DNA from 3 places in the Mycobacterium sp. NGS67 genome. Region 3 is predicted to be linked to each of the others. Evidence: predicted binding sites of a transcription regulator. Region 3 holds the regulator's gene; each other region holds the start of a gene.
The links. The regulator HspR, encoded in region 3, represses chaperone genes until heat shock. The targets are predictions, from matches to a motif close to ANNTGAGTNNNNNNNACTCANNT.
Positions count from the first base shown of each region.

Region 1: the regulator HspR is predicted to act here: its motif matches at 2,095-2,117, upstream of clpB (ATP-dependent chaperone ClpB).
Region 2: the regulator HspR is predicted to act here: its motif matches at 1,932-1,954, upstream of lon (endopeptidase La).

Region 1 is NZ_JCALCF010000044.1:72-7,281, forward strand. Features, by position in the region: partial or broken gene AC5Y4D_RS25465 (PPE family protein) at 1-673, opposite strand, end outside; gene AC5Y4D_RS25470 (FAD-binding oxidoreductase) at 834-1,988, opposite strand; gene clpB (ATP-dependent chaperone ClpB) at 2,174-4,720, shown strand; gene ttfA (trehalose monomycolate transport factor TtfA) at 4,899-5,729, shown strand; gene AC5Y4D_RS25485 (SDR family NAD(P)-dependent oxidoreductase) at 5,736-6,509, shown strand; gene pyrE (orotate phosphoribosyltransferase) at 6,496-7,038, shown strand; gene AC5Y4D_RS25495 (hypothetical protein) at 7,048-7,210, shown strand, end outside.
Region 2 is NZ_JCALCF010000003.1:122,485-129,694, reverse strand. Features, by position in the region: gene lon (endopeptidase La) at 1-1,918, opposite strand, end outside; gene AC5Y4D_RS03525 (alpha-hydroxy acid oxidase) at 2,058-3,278, opposite strand; gene AC5Y4D_RS03520 (DUF1810 domain-containing protein) at 3,304-3,723, shown strand; gene AC5Y4D_RS03515 (alpha-amylase family glycosyl hydrolase) at 3,720-4,979, opposite strand; gene AC5Y4D_RS03510 (alkyl hydroperoxide reductase) at 5,007-5,543, opposite strand; gene AC5Y4D_RS03505 (peroxiredoxin) at 5,540-6,127, opposite strand; gene AC5Y4D_RS03500 (hydrogen peroxide-inducible genes activator) at 6,232-7,179, shown strand; gene AC5Y4D_RS03495 (EthD domain-containing protein) at 7,189-7,210, shown strand, end outside.
Region 3 is NZ_JCALCF010000051.1:302-7,511, forward strand. Features, by position in the region: partial or broken gene AC5Y4D_RS26315 (beta strand repeat-containing protein) at 1-2,322, shown strand, start outside; gene AC5Y4D_RS26320 (heat shock protein transcriptional repressor HspR) at 2,328-2,711, opposite strand; gene dnaJ (molecular chaperone DnaJ) at 2,708-3,880, opposite strand; gene grpE (nucleotide exchange factor GrpE) at 3,917-4,546, opposite strand; gene dnaK (molecular chaperone DnaK) at 4,596-6,467, opposite strand; gene AC5Y4D_RS26340 (YoaK family protein) at 6,795-7,210, shown strand, end outside.

The DNA of each region.
Region 1 (7,210 bases), on a different contig from region 3:
TTCCCGAGCCGATGTTGAAGTTGCCGATGTTGCCGCTGCCGATGTTGCCGACACCGATGTCGGCGAAGCCGAGGTTGCGGAAACTGCGGGCGGCCGCGGCTGCGATGACGTCCAGGCTGGGGACGGCGGCGGGAACCGAGACCCCCAGCAGGCTCAGCAACCCTTCCGGGAACGGGACCAGGGCCGCCGCCGCGGCCGCGGCTCCGGTGTAGTAGTCGAACATCGCGACCACGTCCTGGGCCCACATCTGTTCGTAGAGGGCTTCGCTGGCCGCGATCGCCTGGGTGTTCTGGCCGAACAGGTTCGACAGCACCAGCGACACGAACTGGGAGCGGTTTGCCGAGATGATCGCCGGCTGCACGGTCGCCGACACCGCGGCTTCGAACGCTGCCGCGGCGACCCGCGCCTGGGTGCCGGCCTGCTCGGCGTGCGTCGCTGCCGTCGTCAACCAACCCAGATACGGCGCCGCAGCACTGGCCATCGCGACCGCCGACGCACCCTGCCACGACGAGCCGACAAGTCCCGAGGTCAGCGAGGAGAACGAGGACGCTGCCAGACCCAGCTCGGCGGCCAGGCCGTCCCAGGCCGCTGCCGCCCGCAGCAGAGGTTCCAGGCCCGCGCCGAACAGTAGCCGCGCCGAGTTGATCTCGGGAGGGAGCACCGCGAAGCTCATCACCTGTTCCTAACTGGAACCGCATATCCCGTCGGGCGCGTGTGTCGGCAGATGACTATTCAACAGCCGTCTGACACAGAATTGCGTTCGATTCGCGAAAAATCCACAGATCTTTTCGGCGCGGTTCTCGCGGGGCGTGCGCCGCGATATCCGCCGCGGCCTATCGCGACAGCGGATCGTGCTGGATGCGTTCGGCGGGCGCGCCTTTGGCGATCAGCGCGGCCTTGGTCGCGCGGACCATGTCGGCTCCGCCGCAGATCAGGATCTGCCGGTCGCCCCAGTTGCCGTACCTGGTGACGACGTCGGGCAGCCGGCCCGTCTGGCGCACGTGCAGTCCGCGCGGCGGCGAGACGTCGGGGTACTCGGCCGCCCAGGCCGGATCGCGGTTGTACTCCGATACCGGCGAGACCGACAACCACGGATTGTGGGCGGCGACCTGCCACAGCGTGCGCAGGTCGTAGAGCTCGCAGGGGTAGCGGGCGCCGAAGAAGAGGTGCACCCGCGGGTTCTCGGCGAACCTGCTCAGATCCATGATCAGTGCCCGCAGCGGGGCCAGTCCCGAGCTGCCCGCGACCATCAGCACGTCGTCGCCGTCGCGGTCGACGTGGAATCCGCCGTGCGGACTCGACACCCGCCAACGGTCCCCCGGCATGGTCTCGGTGACGACGGCGTTGCTGACCAGGCCGCCGGGCACCACCCGGACGTGGAACTCGATCTGACCGTCCGGGTCGGCGGGGATGGCCGGCGACAGGTAACGCCAGCGGCGCGGGCACTGCGGAATGTGCACGTTGACGTACTGCCCGGGGTGGTAGCGCAGCGGTCGGTCCAGGCGCAGCCGCACCACCGCGAGGTCCCGCGACACCCGGTGGTGCTCTACGACCGTGCCGTCGCACCAGGCGGGTGCGTCGTCGGAGTCCGCGGCCCCGCTCATCACCCCGGCGAACAGGTTCAGCGACTGTTCGGCGGCCTCGGCGACGGCCGGCGTCCACGCGCTGCCCAGCTGGGTGCGCAGCGTCGCAGACAACGCGCTGCGCAACGTCGTGTAGTGCGCTGGCAGCACGCCGTATTTGCGGTGGTCGCGGCCCAGCTGGGCCAGGAAGGCGACCGGCTCCTCGGCGCGCTGGGCGAGCAGTTCGCCGTAAAGCCAATGCAGTGCGTGCCCGAACGCGGCCCGCTGGCCGGCCATCTCGGGGGGGAACAGGTCGCGAATAGAGGCGTCGAGGGCGAACCAGCGGGTATAGAAGCGGTGGACGAGTTCGGCGTCGGTGAACGCGTCGCGCAGCGTCTGCAACGCCTCCCGGTCCTCGAGTCCCACGCCCACCAATTTTAGGGGCCCCTTTTCTTGGCGCGAGCAGACGCAAAATCCCCTTTTTCCCCGGCGTGTCGGGAGCTTTTGCGTCTGCTCGCCCGGGGGAGTTTAGACTTGAGCGGAACAGACTCAACCTTGACGGCGTTGTACCAGCCGACAAGATTTTTCATCAAGACCCGAACGGAGGTGTCGTGGACTCTTTCAACCCGACAACCAAGACGCAGGCGGCCCTGACGTCGGCACTGCAGGCGGCGTCGTCCGCCGGCAATCCCGAGATCAGGCCATCTCATTTGCTGATGGCGCTGCTGACGCAGAACGACGGGATCGCCGTGCCGCTGCTGGAGGCTGTCGGCGTGGAGCCCGCCGCCATTCGCACCGAGACCCAGCGGCTGCTGGACCGACTGCCGCAGAGCAGCGGCGCCAGCTCCCAGCCGCAGCTGTCCCGGGAGTCGCTGGCGGCCATCACCACCGCCCAGCAGCTGGCCACCGAGATGGACGACGAGTTCGTCTCCACCGAGCACCTGATGGTCGGCCTGGCCACCGGCGACTCCGACGTCGCCAAACTATTGACCGGGCACGGCGCCTCCCCGCAGGCGTTGCGTGAGGCGTTCGTCAAAGTCCGCGGCAGCGCGCGGGTGACCAGCGCCGACCCCGAGGCCACCTACCAGGCCCTGGAGAAGTACTCCACCGACCTGACCGCCCGCGCCCGCGACGGCAAGCTCGACCCGGTCATCGGCCGCGACAACGAGATCCGGCGCGTGGTGCAGGTGCTGTCGCGGCGCACCAAGAACAACCCGGTGCTCATCGGCGAGCCCGGCGTCGGCAAGACCGCCATCGTGGAGGGCCTGGCCCAGCGCATCATCGCCGGCGACGTGCCGGAAAGCCTGCGCGACAAGACCGTCGTCTCCCTGGACCTGGGGTCCATGGTGGCCGGCGCCAAGTACCGCGGCGAGTTCGAGGAGCGCCTCAAGGCGGTGCTCGACGACATCAAGAACTCCGCCGGGCAGATCATCACCTTCATCGACGAGCTGCACACCATCGTCGGCGCCGGCGCGACCGGCGAATCGGCGATGGACGCCGGCAACATGATCAAGCCCATGCTGGCCCGCGGCGAACTGCGGCTGGTGGGTGCCACGACGCTCGACGAGTACCGCAAATACATCGAGAAGGACGCCGCGCTGGAGCGCCGCTTCCAGCAGGTGTTCGTCGGCGAGCCGTCGGTGGAGGACACCGTCGGCATCCTGCGCGGACTCAAGGACCGCTACGAGGTGCACCACGGGGTGCGCATCACCGACTCGGCGCTGGTGGCCGCCGCCACCCTGTCCGACCGTTACATCACCGCCCGTTTCCTGCCGGACAAGGCGATCGACCTGGTCGATGAGTCCGCCAGCCGGTTGCGGATGGAGATCGACTCCCGTCCGGTCGAGATCGACGAGGTCGAGCGGCTGGTGCGCCGGCTGGAGATCGAAGAGATGGCGCTGGCCAAAGAAGAGGACGCGGCGTCGCGCGAACGGCTGGACAAGCTGCGCGCCGAGCTGGCCGACTACAAGGAGAAGCTGGCCGAGCTGACCACCCGGTGGCAGAACGAGAAGAACGCCATCGACGTCGTCCGCGAACTCAAGGAGCAGCTGGAAGCGTTGCGCGGCGAGGCCGAGCGCGCGGAGCGCGACGGCAACTACGAGAAGACCGCCGAGCTGCGCTACGGCCGCATCCCCGAGCTCGAAAAGAAGCTCGACGCCGCGATCCCGCAGGCCGAGGCCCGCGAGAACGTGATGCTCAAGGAAGAGGTCGGTCCGGACGACATCGCCGACGTGGTGTCGGCGTGGACCGGGATCCCGGCCGGCCGGCTGCTCGAAGGCGAGACCGCCAAGCTGCTGCGCATGGAGGACGAGCTGGGCAAGCGTGTCGTCGGGCAGAAGAAGGCCGTGCAGGCCGTCTCCGACGCGGTGCGCCGCAGTAGGGCCGGGGTCGCCGACCCCAACCGGCCGACGGGTTCGTTCCTGTTCCTGGGCCCGACCGGCGTCGGTAAGACCGAGCTGGCAAAGGCGTTGGCGGACTTCCTGTTCGACGACGAACGCGCCATGGTCCGCATCGACATGAGCGAGTACGGCGAGAAGCACTCGGTGGCCCGGCTGGTCGGTGCGCCCCCCGGCTACATCGGCTACGACCAGGGCGGTCAGCTGACCGAGTCGGTACGCCGCCGGCCCTACACGGTGGTGCTGTTCGACGAGGTGGAGAAGGCCCACCCGGACGTCTTCGACGTGCTGTTGCAGGTGCTCGACGAGGGCCGGTTGACCGACGGCCAGGGCCGCACGGTCGACTTCCGCAACACGATCCTGATCCTGACGTCCAACCTGGGATCCGGTGGCACCGAGGAGATGGTGATGGCGGCGGTGCGCTCGGCGTTCAAGCCGGAGTTCATCAACCGCCTCGATGACGTGCTGATCTTCGACGGCCTCAACCCCGAGGAACTGGTGCAGATCGTGGACATCCAGCTCAACCAGCTGGCCAAGCGGCTCGCCCAGCGGCGCCTGCAGCTCGAGGTGTCGCTGCCGGCCAAGCAGTGGCTGGCCCAGCGCGGCTTCGACCCCGTGTACGGGGCGCGGCCGTTGCGCCGGCTCGTTCAGCAGGCCATCGGCGACCAGCTGGCCAAGATGCTGCTGGCCGGTGAGGTGCACGACGGCGACGTGGTGCCCGTCAACGTCAGCGCGGACGGCGACTCGCTGGTTCTGGGCTGAGTCCCACGGCGTGAACAGACGCGAAAGCCCCCGAAAACGACCGTTTTCGGGGGCTTTCGCGTCTGCTCGCGCCACCTCACCGCCACCCCCTGGGGCGTCGCTCGACGCTACCCTGTGACGTGGTTGTGACCAGCTCGGATTCTGTGTTCGAACCAGACAGCAGATAAGCTGTCCTCCGATGGTCCCGCTCTGGTTCACCTTGTCCGCACTGTGTTTCGTCGGTGCGGCGGTGCTGTTGTACGTCGACATCGATCGACGCCGCGGACGCAGCCGGCGCCGCAGGTCCTGGGCCAGGTCACACGGCTTCGACTACGAACGCGAATCCACCGACATCCTGCACCGCTGGAAGCGCGGGGTGATGTCGACGGTCGGTGATGTGCCCGCGCAGAACGTCGTGCTGGGGCAGATCCGGGGCGAGGCGGTGTACATCTTCGACCTCGAGGAAGTCGCCACGGTGATCGCCCTGCACCGCAAGGTCGGCACCAACGTGGTGGTCGACCTGCGTCTGAAGGGTCTCAAGGAGCCGCGCGAGAGCGACATCTGGCTGCTCGGCGCGATCGGACCCCGGATGGTCTACTCCACCAATCTCGACGCGGCCAGGCGGGCCTGCGACCGGCGCATGGTCACCTTCGCCCACACCGCACCCGACTGCGCCGAGATCATGTGGAACGAGCAGCACTGGACACTGGTGGCGATGCCGATCGCCAGCACGCGCGCCCAGTGGGACGAGGGTCTGCGCACGGTCCGCCAGTTCAACGACCTGCTGCGGGTGTTGCCGCCGCTGCCCGCCGAGACCACCAAGGAGACCGGCGAGTCCGAGGGCCGGCGTGCCCCCAGCCGACCGCTCGCCTCGGCGGCCCGAGCGGAGTTGCCGTCGCGACGTGCCCAACCCGACCCGGCCGCCGGGATCCTGCCCGAGCCGGGTCGCCGCGCCGCCGAGCCCGAAACCGCTCGGCGTCCGCCGCGGACGGGCCGCAACGGCCACCAGGCCAGCAACTACCAGCACTGAGCGCCGATGCCCCGACCTGTCGCGTTGATCACTGGGCCCACTTCGGGCATCGGTGCCGGATATGCCCGCCGTTACGCCCGCGACGGCTACGACCTCGTTCTCGTTGCCCGGGATGCAGAAAGGCTGCAGCAGTTGGCCGGCGAGCTGCAGTCCGAAGCCGGCAACATCGAGATTCTGCGCGCGGACCTGGCGGTGGGCGCCGATCGCGACAAGGTCGCCGAGCGGCTGGCCGACGGGGTCCGCGTCCTGGTCAACAACGCCGGCTTCGGCACGTCCGGTGAATTCTGGGACGCCGACCCCGCGGACCTGCAGAAACAGCTCGACGTCAACGTCACCGCGGTCATGCATCTGACCCGGGCCGCGTTGCCGGCCATGCTCGATGCCCGGGCCGGCACCGTGATCAACATCGCCAGCGTCGCCGGCCTGCTGCCCGGCCGGGGCTCGACGTACTCCGCGTCCAAGGCCTGGGTCATCTCGTTTACCGAAGGACTGGCCAACGGGTTGCAGGGCACCGGTGTCGGAGTGCATGCCGTCTGCCCGGGCTACGTGCGCACCGAGTTCCACAGTCGCGCCGGAATCGACATGACCGAGGTGCCGTCGTTCATGTGGCTCGAGGTCGACGATGTGGTCCGCGACAGTCTCGCCGACGTCGCCCGCGGCAAGGTGATCAGTGTGCCCGGCGTCGAGTACAAGTTCCTGGTCGCCACGGGACGCGCAATGCCGCGACGGCTGGCGCGCGCCGTGACCAAGCGATTCGGCAGTGGCAGTGGCCGAACCTGAGCCGCGCGCCGAACTCTCCGAGTTGGTGCGCCGGTTGTCGGTGGTGCACGGCCGCGTCACGCTGTCGTCGGGCAAGGAGGCCGATTACTACGTCGACCTGCGCCGCGCCACCCTGCACCACCGGGCGTCGGCCCTGATCGGCCGGCTGATGCGCGAACTCACGCAGGACTGGGACTACGCGGTGGTCGGCGGCCTGACGTTGGGCGCCGATCCGGTCGCGACGGCGGTCATGCACGCGCCGGGCCGCCCGATCGACGCGTTCGTGGTCCGCAAGTCGGCGAAAGCCCATGGCCTGCAACGACTTATCGAGGGGTCCGAGGTGTCCGGCCAGCGGGTGCTGGTGGTGGAGGACACCAGCACCACCGGTGGCTCGGCGCTGACCGCGGTGCGCGCCGTCCAGGATGCCGGCGGCGACGTGGTCGGCGTGGCCACCGTCGTGGACCGCGCGACCGGCGCCGCGGAGGCCATCGAAGCCGAGGGGTTGCCCTACCGCAGCGTGCTGGGTCTCGCCGATCTGGGGTTGAGCTAGGCCGCGGTGGTGCGATTTCTCGTGGCGTTGACCCTGGCGCTGGCCTGCCTGGTGGGCTGCTCGGGGTCGGACAAGAGCCGGATCTGGGGTGCGCAGAACGCCCGCTTCGGGGAATCTCAGGCGGTGCTGGGCTGGAACATGTCCGTGTCGAATCTGCGTTGGTCCGACGAGT
Region 2 (7,210 bases), on a different contig from region 3:
GCGAACGCACGTAGGACAACGCGATGTGTGCCGACTCCTTCATCACCTCACCCAGCTGACCGGTCAGTTGCAGGCCCGCGTCACCGTCGACCGCGCCGGCCTCGATGTAGAGCACGTCGCCGCCGAGGCCGGTGACGGCCAGGCCGGTGGCCACGCCGGGCACCGCCGTGCGCTCCGCCGACTCCGGAGTGAAGCGTGGACGGCCAAGGTAGCCAACCAGATCCGGCTCGTCGACGGTGATCGGTTCGTCGGTCCCGGCCAGCCTGGTGGTCACCTTGCGCAGCGCCTTGGCCAGCAGCCGTTCGAACTGCCGCACGCCCGGTTCGCGGGTGTAGTCGGCGGCGATCTTGCGCAGCGCGGCATCGGTGACCGTCACCTCGTCCTCGGTCAGCGCGGCCCGGTCCCGCTGCCGGGGCAGCAGGTAGTCGCGGGCGATGGCGACCTTGTCGTCCTCGGTGTAGCCGTCGATCTGCACCAACTCCATGCGGTCCAGCAGCGCCGACGGGATGTTCTCGATCACGTTGGCGGTGGCCAGGAACACCACGTCGGACAGGTCCAGATCCAGGTCCAGGTAGTGGTCGCGGAACGTGTGGTTCTGCGCCGGGTCGAGCACCTCGAGCAGCGCCGCGCTCGGGTCGCCCCGGTAGTCGGACCCGACTTTGTCGATCTCGTCCAGCAGCACAACGGGATTCATCGATCCGGCCTCGCCGATGGCCCGCACGATCCGGCCCGGCAACGCGCCCACGTAGGTACGCCGGTGCCCGCGGATCTCGGCCTCGTCGCGCACGCCGCCGAGGGCGACGCGGACGAAGTTGCGGCCCAGCGCCCGGGCCACGCTCTCGCCCAGCGACGTCTTGCCGACGCCCGGGGGACCGGCCAGCACCATCACCGCCCCGGAACCGCGGCCGCCCACGACCTGCAAACCGCGTTGCGCGCGCCGGGCACGCACCGCCAGGTACTCGACGATGCGGTCTTTGACGTCGTCCAGCCCGTGGTGGTCGGCGTCCAGGATCTCCCGCGCCGCCGTCAGGTCGGTCGAGTCCTCGGTGCGGACGTTCCACGGCAGGTCCAGCACGGTGTCCAGCCAGGTTCGGATCCAGCCGGTCTCCGGGCTCTGGTCGCTGGCCCGCTCCAGCTTGCCGACCTCGCGCAGCGCGGCCTCGCGGACCTGCTCGGGCAGGTCGGCGGCCTCGACGCGGGCCCGGTAGTCATCGGATCCGTCGGGTTCGCCTTCGCCCAACTCCTTGCGGATGGCGGCCAGCTGTTGGCGCAGCAGGAACTCCTTCTGCGTCTTCTCCATCCCGTCGCGCACGTCCTCGGCGATCTTGTCGTTGACCTCGACCTCGGCCAGATGTTCGCTGGTCCAGTCGATCAGCACACGCAGCCGTTCGGCGACGTCGACGGTCTCCAACAGCTGGCGTTTCTGGACGTCGGACAGGTAGGACGCGTACCCCGAGGTGTCGGCCAGCGCGGACGGGTCGGTGAGGCTGTTGACATAGTCGACGATCTGCCAGGCCTCGCGGCGCTGCAGCATCGCCAGCAGCAGCTTCTTGTATTCCGCTGCCAGCGCCTTGATCTCGTCGGTCACCTCGACGTCGGGCACCTCGGTCACCTCGACCCACAACGCCGCGCCAGGTCCGTTGGCGCCGGCACCGATGTGCGCGCGGCGCTCGCCCCGCACGACGGCGGCGGTACCGCCCCCGGCGATCCGGCCGACCTGCAGGATCTTGGCCACCACGCCGTGGGTCGGATAGCGGTCGTCCAACCGCGGCGCGATCAAGAGCTCACGTGAGTCGCCGGCCTGGGCGGCGTCGACGGCGGTGCGGGCGGTGTCGTCGAGAGCGATCGGCACCACCATGCCGGGCAACACGATCGTGTCGGTCACGAACAGCACCGGCACGGACTTGGCTTCAGCCATCTGTTCCTCCAAGAGTTAAGTCTGTTCGACTCAACCTCGGTCACGGACGGTTTGTTCCGTGCTGTGCGCCACACCCTGGCGAGCAGACGCAAAAGCCCCTTATTTCGGCACGAAATGGGGGCTTTTGCGTCTGCTCGCGCTAACGACGCAACTGGGTGACGTGCTTGGGGGAGAGCTCTTCCAGGCAGGTCACGCCCAGCAGGCCCATGGTCCGCAGCACACCGGTCTGCAGGATGTCGATGGCGCGACGCACTCCCGCCTCACCGCCGGCCATAAGTCCGTACAGGTAGGCCCGCCCGACCAGCGTGCATCGCGCCCCGAGTGCGACCGACGCGACGATGTCCGCGCCGGACATGATGCCGGTGTCCAGCAGGATCTCGGTGTCGTTGCCGAGCTCACGCGCCACCGTCGGCAACAAATGGAACGGCACCGGGGCCCGGTCCAGTTGGCGGCCACCGTGATTGGACAACACGATCCCGTCGACGCCACGGTCGACCACGGCACGCGCGTCCTCCAGGGTCTGGATTCCTTTCACGACGAGCTTGCCCGGCCACTGGGACTTGATCCAGGCCAGGTCGTCGAAGGTGACGCTGGGGTCGAACATGGCGTTCAGATAGTCGCCGACGGTGCCCGACCAGCGATCCAGCGAGGCGAACGAAAGCGGTTCGGTGGTCAGCAGGTCGAACCACCAGTGCGGGTGCGGCACGGCGTCGAGCACGGTGCGCAGGGTCAGCGCGGGCGGGATGGCCATACCGTTGCGGACATCGCGCAGCCGTGCGCCGGCGACCGGGACGTCGACGGTGACCAGCATGGTGTCGAAGCCGGCGGCCGCGGCGCGCCGCACCAACTCCATCGAACGGTCCCGGTCTTTCCACATGTACAGCTGAAACCATTTGCGGCCCTGCGGAACCGCTGCGACGACATCCTCGATCGAACTGGTCGCCAGGGTGGACAAGGAGAACGGGATTCCGGCCGCGGCCGCCGCCCGCGCCCCGGCGATCTCGCCTTCGGTGTGCATCAGGCGGGTGAACCCGGTGGGTGCGATCCCGAACGGCAACACCACCGGTTGGCCCAGCACGTTCCAGCCCGCCGTCACGTTGCTCACGTCGCGCAGGATCGTCGGGTGAAACTCGATGTCGCGGAACGCCTGTCGGGCTCGCTCGATGGAGAGCTCGTCCTCGGCTGCGCCGTCGGTGTAGTCGAACGCCGCCCTGGGCGTACGTCGCTTGGCGATGCGCCGTAGGTCCTCGATGGTCAGTGCGGCGTCCAGGCGCCGCCGGGTGCGGTCGAGTTGCGGACGTTTGAACTGCAGCAGCGGTGCCAGGTCCCGGATCTTGGGGACTTGCCGCTTGACCGCCATCAGCTCATTCAACCAGGGTGAACGCATGGCTTTCGACCTGCAGCGGTTCGTGGACGCGCAGGACCGTGTCTACGACAACGTGCTCGACGAGCTGCGCAGCGGCCGGAAACGCAGCCACTGGATGTGGTTCGTCTTTCCGCAACTGCGTGGTTTGGGCAGCAGCCGGATGGCCGAGCACTTCGGCATCGTCTCACTGGCGGAGGCTCGCGCGTACCTGGCGCACGAGCTGCTCGGCTCGCGACTGCGCGAATGCGTCCGGCTGGTCAATCAGGTGCAGGACCGATCGGCCGCACAGATTTTCGGCTCGCCCGACGACCTCAAGCTGAGATCCTCGATGACGCTGTTCGCTCACGCCACCGCCGACAACCACGACTTCGTCGCGCTGCTGGACAAGTACTACGGCGGCGAAGAGGATCCCCGAACGGTGTCTGGGTTGCGCGATTAGACCGGCTGCAGAATCCGCCAGCCGTGCGGTTCGACGACCACCGAGTCCACGACCTCTTCAGGCGGTGCCGCAGACCCGGCGATCACCTTGGCCCGCGGCGCGCCCAGCTCCGGCAGAAAAAGCCGCACCGGCTCTTCGTCGATATTGAGTGCGACCAACAGCGACTCGTCGCCGTGCTGGCTCCGAAAGACGTAGTGCTTGTTCTGCAGCTGCACCGCGCTGGTCCGGGCCGCGTGCAGCCACGGGTGACGGCGACGTAGTCCGACGAGATATCGGTGCAACTCCCACACGCGAATGCCGCGCTCGTCGAGTTGAATTGGGGGAGTGCCGAACTCGGGCCGCACGGCGTCGTCGCCCCCGTAGCGCTCCTCCTTGACGGCAAGGTATCCGAACTCGTCGCCGGCGTAGATGCTGGGCACACCACCGACCGTCAACAAGACCACCAGCGCGTGCGCCAGGTGTTCGGGACGCTCGATCCGGCTGGCGATCCGGGTGACGTCGTGGTTGCCGACGAAGGTCAACGGCACGAACGTTTTCAGCCACGCGCTGTGCCGCTGCAGCGCCCAGTCCAGCTCGAAGAAGTTGCCGTCGTTGATGCTGCTCCAGATCGCCTTCCACAGCTCGTACTGGGTGGCCGAGTCGAATCCCGCCCCCTCGACCACCGCCGCATAGTCACCGTGGATGAGCTCGCCGACGAACCACGCGTCGGGATGGCGCTGCCGCACCCGGGGCAGCACATCAGCCCAAAATCGTTGCGGCACCGCGTAAGCCGCATCCAGGCGCCAGCCGTCGGCACCACGGTCGAGCCAGTGCGACATGACCTCGACCACGTAGTCGGCGACCTCTGGATTGTCGTGGTCCAGTGCCGCGAGTTCGGAGTGGCCCTCGAACGTGCCGCCGCTGCGCCACCACTCCGGCCCGGCGAAATCCGCACCGACGTGGTTGAACACCCCGTCGAGCAGGATGCGCAGGCCGCGGCGGCGCGCCTCGCCGACCAGGTAGTCGAAGTCGGAGTCGTCGCCGAGCCGGGGATCGACGCGATAGTGGTCGGTGGTGTCGTAACCGTGTGTGCGCGAGGCGAATATCGGGCCCAGCGCGACCCCGGACGCACCCAGTTCGATGGCATGGTCGAACCAGTCGACCAGCCGCCGGAGCCGGTGTTCGCCCGGGTCCGGCGGCTGGTCGGCGGGATAGGCGCCGACGAAACCCAGCGGGTAGACCTGCCACCAGATCGCGTGCTCGGTCCACGGCGCCATGGCTACGACACTACGGTCGTCCGAGGATCAGCCGACTGCGGCCAGGGTGGACGCGGTGGCGATCGCCTGCGCCACGCCGGCCACGATCGCGGCGACCTTCAGCGCCTCCAGGATCTCCTCCCGGCTGACACCCACCTCGCGCAGCGTGTGCTCGTGGGCGACTACGCAGTGCGAGCACCCGTTGATCGAGGACACCGCGAACGACCACAGCTCGAAGTTCGCCTTGGCCACCCCCGGATTGCCGATGATGTTCATCCGCAGTCCGGGGCGCAGGTCGTCGTATTGGCCGTCGAGGAATCCGCGACCACGGTAGAACACGTTGTTCATGCCCATGATCGATGCGGCGCCCAGGGCGGCCTGGTACGCCTCGGCGGACAGGTGGTCGGCGGCCTCAGCCCCAATGTCGGCCAGCACCTGGGCGTTTCGGGTAGCGGCGGCGCTGGCCAGCAGCGTGCCCCAGAGTCGCTCGTCGTCCAGCACCGTGCTGCGCGCGATCGAGCCCAGGTTCAGCTTGAGATCCTTGGCGTAGTCCGGCAGCGCCGCTTTGAGGTTGTCGATGCTCATGCCGACGCCTTCAACAGTTCGCCCGCATCCAGCGTGGGGTCACCCTTGCGCCAGTTGCATGCGCACAGTTCGTCGGACTGCAGCGCGTCCAGTACCCGCAGCACCTCGTCGACGTTGCGGCCGACCGAGCCGGCGGTGACCGAGACGAACTGGATCTCGTTGTTGGGGTCGACGATGAAGGTCACCCGGTCCGCGACACCGTCGGCGTTGAGCGCACCGGTCGCGGCAACGAGCTCCCGCTTGATGTCGGAAAGCATCGGGAAGGGCAGCTTCTTGAGGTCTTCGTGCTGCGCGCGCCACTGGAAGTGCACGAACTCGCTGTCGATCGAGACACCCAGAACCTGGGTGTCGCGGTCGGCGAACTCGTCGTTCAACTTGCCGAACGCCGCGATCTCCGTCGGGCACACGAACGTGAAGTCCTTGGGCCAGAAGAACACCACGCGCCACTTGCCCGGGTGGTCGTCGCTGGACACGGTGGTGAAGTAGTCGCCGGGCTGCTGCGCGTCGACCTTGGACAGGTCGCCGCCGATCAAGGCGGTCAACTGGTAAGCGGGGAACTGATCGCCGATGGTCAACAGGGACATTGGCATCTCCTTATCTGGATCTATTCAAGATTAGTGGGTATGACCCCATAGTGCCCGGTCGCCGTCATAAAGTAAAGGTGATTTGTGGCACTATACTGTTCGGTATGACCGATAAAAGTTTTCATCCCACCCTGGCCGGCCTACGTGCCTTCGTCGCGGTCGGTCAGAAGCAGCATTTCAAAAGCGCCGCAACCTCTTTGGGCGTGAGTCAGTCGACGTTGTCACAGGCGCTGGCGACACTGGAAGCCGGTCTGGGCACCCATCTCGTCGAGCGGTCGACGCGCCGGGTCCGGATGACGGGCGAGGGGCTGCAGCTGCTGCCGTTCGCGCAGGCGGTCACCGACGCAGCGGACGCCTTCGTCAGCGCGGCGGCGGGCACCACCGATCCACTGCAAGGCATCATCCGGTTGGGACTGATCCCCACCGTGGCGCCGTACGTGCTGCCGACGGTTCTGGCCGGGCTGGCCGCGCGACTGCCCGCGTTGACGATTCAGGTCATCGAAGATCGGACCGAGCGCCTGCTGACCGCGCTGCGCGACGGCGCGCTGGACACCGCGCTGATCGCTCTACCCGCCCAGACCGGCGGAATCGCCGACATTCCCATCTACGAAGAGGACTTCGTGCTCGCGCTGCCGCCCGGCCATCCGTTGTCGGGCAAGCGCCGGGTCGGCGCCACCGCGCTGACCGAGCTGCCGCTGCTGCTCCTGGACGAGGGTCACTGCCTGCGCGATCAGACATTGGACGTGTGCCGGGACGCGGGTGTCCGCGCCGAACTGGCCGACACCCGGGCGGCTTCCCTGGCGACCGCCGTGCAGTGCGTGGCCGGCGGGCTGGGGGTCACCCTGATACCTCAGACAGCGGTCGCCGTCGAGACCGCGCGCAGCCGCGTCGGTCTGGCGCAGTTCGCGACACCGCGCCCAAAACGCAAGATAGGCTTGGTGTTTCGCGCTGCCTCCGGGCGCGACGAGCCCTACCGGCGGCTGGCGGCGATCATCGGCGAACTCGTCGCCGGCACCCAGCCGGTCAGCCTGCTGGATACCACCGCGGTCTAGGTTCAGCTGATGGAGAAGGTAATGGCCGTGC
Region 3 (7,210 bases):
CTGAACACCGGCATCGGCAACACCGGCAGCACCAACACCGGGTTCTACAACACCGGCGACTACAACACCGGCATCGCCAACGCCGGCAACTTCGGCACCGGCGGCTTCATGACCGGCAGCATGAACAACGGCTTCTTCTGGCGGGCCGACGGGCAGGGCCTGCTGGCAGCCAATTACACGATCCTCGCCGAGCGCGTCAACGGCTGGCTCACCGTCGACGTGCCGATCAACATCCCGATCACCGGCACCATCACCGACATCAGCGTCCCGGCCATCAACATCCCGCGGATCGACGCCAGAGGCACCCTGGACCTGGCCATCCTGTCCGGCACGGTCATCGCCCCGATCGGCCCGATCAACATCCACGGCGGCGGCCCGGGCGCCCCGCCCACCACCCCGATCACCATCAACTTCGGCGCCCAGCCCGCGATCAACATCAACATCGGCAACCCCGACGGCTCCACCGTCATCCACGCGCTGGGCCTGTTCGGCGCCGGGCCCGCCTATCTCCCGCTGCTCGACCTGCGCCCGATGCCGGGCATCGGCAACCTCACCCCGCTGCCGTCCTCGGGCTTCTTCAACTGGGGCAGTGGCCTTGCGTCCGGGTTCCAGAACTTCGGCAGCAACTCCGGGATGTTCAACTTCGCCACCGGGCTACTCGGCAACTCCGGGTTCTTCAACTACGGTTCGCTGCAGTCCGGCTTCGACAACCTCGGCAACGCCATCTCCGGTTTCCTCAACACCGGTGTCGGGACACCGGCGAGCGTCTCCGGCTGGCAGAACCTCGGCACCAACCTGGCCGGCTGGTTCCAGAACGGACCCGACGCCACCACCTTCAGCGCCGGTCTGGCCAACCTCGGCATCTGGAACATCGGCAGCGCCAACCTCGGCGATTTCAACATCGGCAACGCCAACATCGGCGGCCTCAACTTCGGCAGCGCCAACCTCGGCAGCTTCAACTGGGGCTTCGGCAACATCGGCGACTACAACTTCGGCCCCGCCAACTTCGGCACCGGGAACTGGGGCTTCGGCAACTCCGGTCCCGCGCTCACCGCGGCGCTGCAGAACATCGGCTTCGGCAACACCGGCAACTTCAACATCGGCTTCGGCAACACCGGTACCGGCAACATCGGCTTCGGCAACACCGGCGACGGCAACATCGGCATCGGACTCGTCGGCAACGCCCAGACCGGGTTCGGCGGCTTCAACTCCGGCACCGGCAACTTCGGCCTGTTCAACTCCGGCACCAACAACGTCGGCTTCTTCAACTCCGGCGAGGGCAACTGGGGCATCGGGAACTCCGGCCGCTTCAACACCGGCATCGGCAACACCGGTCTGGTCAACTCGGGCTTCTTCAACACCGGCCTGGTCAACACCGGAATCGGAAACTCGGGCAACTACAACACCGGCTTCTTCAACACCGGCAACACCAACACCGGCGCGTTCAACCCGGGCAGCTACAACACCGGCAGCTTCAACCCCGGCGACTACAACTCCGGTGACTTCAACGTCGGCAACTCCAATACCGGATGGGCCAACTACGGCAACTTCAACACCGGCGCCTTCAACGGCGGCAACTACAGCAACGGGTTCTTCTGGCGAGGCGACTATCAGGGTCTGGGCGGCTTCGCCTACCAGACCACCATCCCGGGCATCCCGTGGGACTACAACCTGGCCGCCGACATCCAGATCCCGATCCAAGGCACCATCAACGCCATCACCCAGGACATGTTCACCATCTCGCAGTTCGAGATACCGATCAGCCTGGAGATCACCGTCTGCTTCCTCTACATCCCGTTCGTGGGATGCGTCCTGAGCGGCACGCTGCCGGCGATCCCCATCACCACCGAAACCCTGGGCCCCTTCACCATCGACCCGTCGGTGCTCAACCCGGAGACGCCACTGGTCTTCAACTTCGAAAACCCGATCAACATGCTCGGCAACGGGCTGGTCGGGCCGTTCACGTTCGGCTTCGAGTGGCGCGGCAGCCCCGGCTTCTTCAACTCCGGCAGCGCCCCGTCGTCGGGCTTCTTCAACTCCGGGGCGGGCGGCGCATCGGGCATGCTCAACGCCGCCAACGGCGCGGTGTCGGGCATCGGCAACGTGTTCAGCCAGGTGTCCGGGATGTTCAACAGCGGCGGCGTGAATGTCTCCGGTCTGCAGAACGTCGGCGCCTTCGAATCGGGCTGGGCGAACCTGGGCAACTTCATGTCCGGCTTCTACAACACCAGCATGCTCGACCTGATGACTCAGGCGTTCGTGTCCGGTGTCGGGAACTTCGGCAGCGAGTTGGCGGGATTCTTCGGGGACAACACGCCCTGACGCCTCTAGCGGCGGGGTTGCCAGACGACCAGCGCCCGGCTCTTGGGCACCACCGCGACCTCGCGACGCTGGTTGGCCCGCAACACCGCCACTTCCTCGGCCAACTCCGAGAGCCGCGACTGCAGCGCGTCGACCTGGTTGGTCAGCTCGATGATGCGTTTGATGCCGGCGAGGTTGACGCCCTCGTCCTGGGACAGTCGCTGCACCTCACGCAGCAGGTCCACGTCGTGCTCGGAGTACCGACGTCCGCCGCCGGCGGTGCGCTGCGGCCGGACCAGGCCGAGCCGGTCGTAGGTGCGCAACGTCTGCGCATGCATACCGGCCAGCTCGGCGGCCACCGAGATCAAGAACGTGCGCGACGATTCCCGGTCGGGGTTCTTCGAGTTCATGGTCGATTCCCTGCCCATCCGGCTCTGGGGTCGAACCCGCTGGACCGCTCGGCCGCCGCGTAGGCTTCCAGCGCCTCCTGCGCGGCACCTTCCAGATTCGACGGGACCGCGACCTTCACGGTGACCAGCAGGTCGCCGCTGCCACCGCTGCGCTTGGGCACACCCCGGCCACGCACCCGTAGGATGCGGCCGTCGGCGGTGCCCTTGGGCACCCGGACGCCGACCTTGCCGTCCAGCGTGGGCACCGAAAGCGTTGAGCCCAAAGCCAATTCGGTGAAGCTGACGGGTACGGTCACGGTCAGGTCGTCGCCGTCGCGGCCGAAGACCTTGTCCGGCCGCACATGCACGGTCACGTACAGGTCACCGGACGGAGCGCCCCGCAACCCGGCTTCGCCCTGCCCGGCCAGCCGGATGCGCTGACCGTCGTCGACGCCGGGTGGGATGCGCACGTTGATGGTGCGGGTCCGAGTCGTGACCCCGGTGCCTTTGCACTCCTCGCACGGGTGCTCGATGATCGAGCCGCTGCCCCGGCATTCGGTGCACGGCTCGGAGAAGCCGAACGCACCCTGGTTGCGGTTGATGACGCCGGCGCCGTTGCAGTTCGGACACACCTTCGGGCTGGTGCCCGGGCGTGCGCCGCTGCCGTGGCAGTTGGTGCACGGGGCCGGGCTGGTCAACCGCAGCGGCATCGCGACGCCCCTGGCGGCCTCGACGAAATCCAGTTCCGTCTCGGTCTCCAGGTCCTTGCCGCGCCGGGGCCGGCTGGGACGGGTGCTGCCACCCCGCCCGAACAGGCCGCCGAACAGGTCGCCGATGTTGGCGCCGCCGGACCGGCCGGCGGCGTCGAACAAGTCGTTCAGATTGAACTCGGCGCCGTCCCCGCCTCCGCCGAAGCCGCCGAACCCACCCGTGTCGAACCGACGGCCACCGAAGCCTCCGCCGGCGAACAGCCGGCGGGTCTCGTCGTATTCCTTGCGCTTGGCTTCGTCGGACAGAACGCTGTAGGCCTCCGAGACCGCCTTGAACCGCTCGGCCCCGGCGGGGTTCTTGTCCGGATGCAGATCCGAAGCCAACTTGCGGTAGGCCGTCTTGATCTCTTTGGCATCGGCATCGGAGGAGACGCCAAGCTCCTTGTAGAAGTCCTTCTCGACCCACTCACGCTGAGCCATGTCGCGTCACCTCCTTACCTTCGTATCGATTCTGTCCTAAACACCGGAGTCGTCGGCGTTATCGCTCGTGTCGGCAGGTCCGGTTTCCGAACCCGCGCCGGCGACGGTGTCGACGACGCCGACCATGGCGTGCCGCAGCACCTGTTCGCCGAGCAGGTAGCCCTGCCTCATGACGGTGCCGATCACCGGCTTGGAACCCGGTCCGCCGTCGCCTTCGTGCTGCACGGCTTCATGCAGTGCGGGGTCGAAGTCCTCGCCCTCGGCCCCGAACGCGGTCAGGCCCAACCCGCCCAGCACGCCCGTCAGCTTGTCGGCGACCGCCTTCATCGGACCCGACTCCAGGTCGCCGTGCTGCCGTGCGCGGTCGAGATCGTCGAGGATGCCCAGGAATTGACCGACCACGTCGGCCTTGGCCCGGTCCTTCGCGGCCTGCTGGTCGCGCAGCGCCCGCTTGCGGTAGTTGGCGAAGTCGGCCTGCACGCGCTGCAGGTCCTGGAGCAACTCGGCCGCCTTGTCGGCTTCCTCCGGGCTCTCGCCGGCGAAGGCACCCCCTCCCGGTGCTGGACCGGGAGGGGCCTGCCGTACTTCACCTGTCTCGGGATCGATCCGCCGTCTGTCGGTGACCGTCACCGGTTCTTGTGCGTGGTTTTGAGTTCCGTCGCTCACTGGCGCCGCTCCTCCTCATCACTCCGTTCTGCATCGTCGCGGCGCGCGCTCACTGGCGCCGCTCCTGGTCGTCGTCGACCACCTCCGCGTCCACCACGTCGTCGGCCCCCGCGGTCTGGTCGAAACCACCACCGGGCTGACCGCCGGCGGCGGCACCTTCGGCCTGGGCGGCCTCGTAGATGGCCTGTCCCAGCGCCTGGGACTCCTGGCCCAGCTTCTCCATCGCCGACTTGATCGCGGAGATGTCATCGCCACCCAGCGCCGACTTGGCTTCTGCCACAGCGGCTTCCACCTTGCTCAGCGTGTCCTCAGGAACCTTCGACCCACCCTCGGCCTCACGTTGCTCTTTGACGAACTTCTCCGTCTGGTAGACCAGCGTCTCGGCCTGGTTGCGGACGTCGGCTTCCTCGCGACGCTTGCGGTCTTCGTCCGCGTGCGCCTCGGCATCCTTGATCATCCGGTCGATCTCCTCCTTGGAGATGCCCGAACCTTCCTGGATGCGGATGGTGTTCTCCTTGCCGGTGCCCTTGTCCTTGGCGGTGACGTGCACGATGCCGTTGGCGTCGATGTCAAAGGTGACCTCGATCTGCGGAACACCGCGCGGGGCCGGTGCGATACCGGTCAGCTCGAAGCTGCCCAACAGCTTGTTGTGCGCCGCGATCTCACGCTCACCCTGGAAGACCTGGATCTGCACCGACGGCTGGTTGTCGTCGGCGGTGGTGAAGGTCTCCGAGCGCTTGGTCGGGATGGTGGTGTTGCGCTCGATGAGCTTGGTCATCACCCCACCCTTGGTCTCGATGCCCAGGCTCAGCGGCGTGACGTCAAGCAGCAGAACGTCTTTCACCTCGCCCTTGAGTACACCCGCCTGCAGCGCGGCACCCACGGCCACGACCTCGTCGGGGTTGACGCCCTTGTTGGGCTCCTTGCCACCGGTCATCTCCTTGACCAGGTCGGTCACCGCAGGCATGCGGGTGGAACCGCCCACCAGCACCACGTGGTCGATGTCGCCCACCGAGATGCCGGCGTCGGCGATGACCGACTGGAACGGCTTGCGGGTGCGGTCCAGCAGGTCCTGGGTGATGCGCTGGAACTCGGCCCGGGTCAGCTGCTCGTCGAGGAACAGCGGGTTCTTGTCGGCGTCGACGGTGATGTAGGGCAGGTTGATCGAGGTGCTCTGCGAGCTGGACAGCTCGATCTTGGCCTTCTCGGCGGCCTCACGCAGCCGCTGCATGGCCATCTTGTCCTTGGTCAGGTCGATGCCGCTGGTGCCCTTGAACTTCTCCACCAGCCAGTCCACGACGCGCTGGTCCCAGTCGTCGCCGCCGAGGTGGTTGTCACCGCTGGTGGCACGCACCTCGACCACACCCTCGCCGATCTCGAGCAGCGAGACGTCGAAGGTGCCGCCGCCGAGGTCGAAAACCAGAATGGTCTGCTCTTTCTCGCCCTTGTCCAGGCCGTAGGCCAGCGCGGCCGCGGTCGGTTCGTTGACGATGCGCAGCACGTTGAGGCCGGCGATCTGGCCGGCGTCCTTGGTCGCCTGACGCTGAGCGTCGTTGAAGTAGGCGGGAACGGTGATCACCGCGTCCGCGATGTCCTCACCCAGGTAAGCCTCGGCGTCGCGCTTCAGCTTCTGCAGCACGCGAGCGCTGATCTCCGGAGCGGTGTATTTCTTGCCATCGATATCCACGGACCAGTCCGTGCCGATTTCGCGCTTGACCGAACGAATGGTGCGGTCGACGTTGGTCACCGCCTGGTTCTTGGCGGGCTGACCCACCAGCACTTCGCCGTTACGCGCGAACGCGACGACAGACGGGGTCGTCCGCGAGCCCTCGGAGTTTGCGACGACGACGGGGTCGCCACCCTCCAGAACTGCGACGACGGAGTTGGTGGTCCCGAGGTCGATGCCGACCGCACGAGCCATAGTGATTCCTCCTGAATCTGTAGAGCTTCTGCTTGTTGCACTATGCTGAGTGAACCCCGCTCAAGACTGCTCCGGCCGCCATGTGCCTGTCAACTCAGACTTGAGTGTGCCTCACTCAACTTGTCGATCATGCTAACGGTGTAGGCGCGGGGTTTGTTCCCGGGGGCGCGGTATGCGCTCTCTATGAGATCGGTCAGTTCGACGGAATTACCGGTCAATCTGGTGCTTATATATTTGACGGGGTCGGTTCGAATGGCGGGAGTGGGTGTCGAGCAGATGGCGCCGGGGGAACGAACACGCAGAAGCGGCCTGTCCGCGCAAGGAAGAATGCTGGCCTACAGCGCCGTGCTCGCGCTGAATGCGGGTTGGGTGAACGCGGTAGCGATCCTCACCCTGGCGGTTCCGGTCGGCAACCTCACCGGTGTCACCACCCAGATCGGCATGGACACCGCGCACCCGTGGCGCTACGAAAGCCACGTCCTGGGCGCGATCCTGCTGGGGTTCCTGCTAGGCGCCGCGGTGGCCGGCACGCTGCTCTCGTCCAGCCGGATGCCGCTGGCCAGGCGCCACGCCGCCGTGTTGGCCATCGAAGCCATCCTGCTGTTGGCCGCCGCCGCCGGAGTCACCGCGGACAAGAACGAGATCGCCATCTTCGGGATCGAGGAGACCGCCGTCCAGGGGCTGTTCGCAGCGGCGGCCCTCGGTTTGCAGAACGGCCTGACCTCCAGCTTCCGCGGGATGGC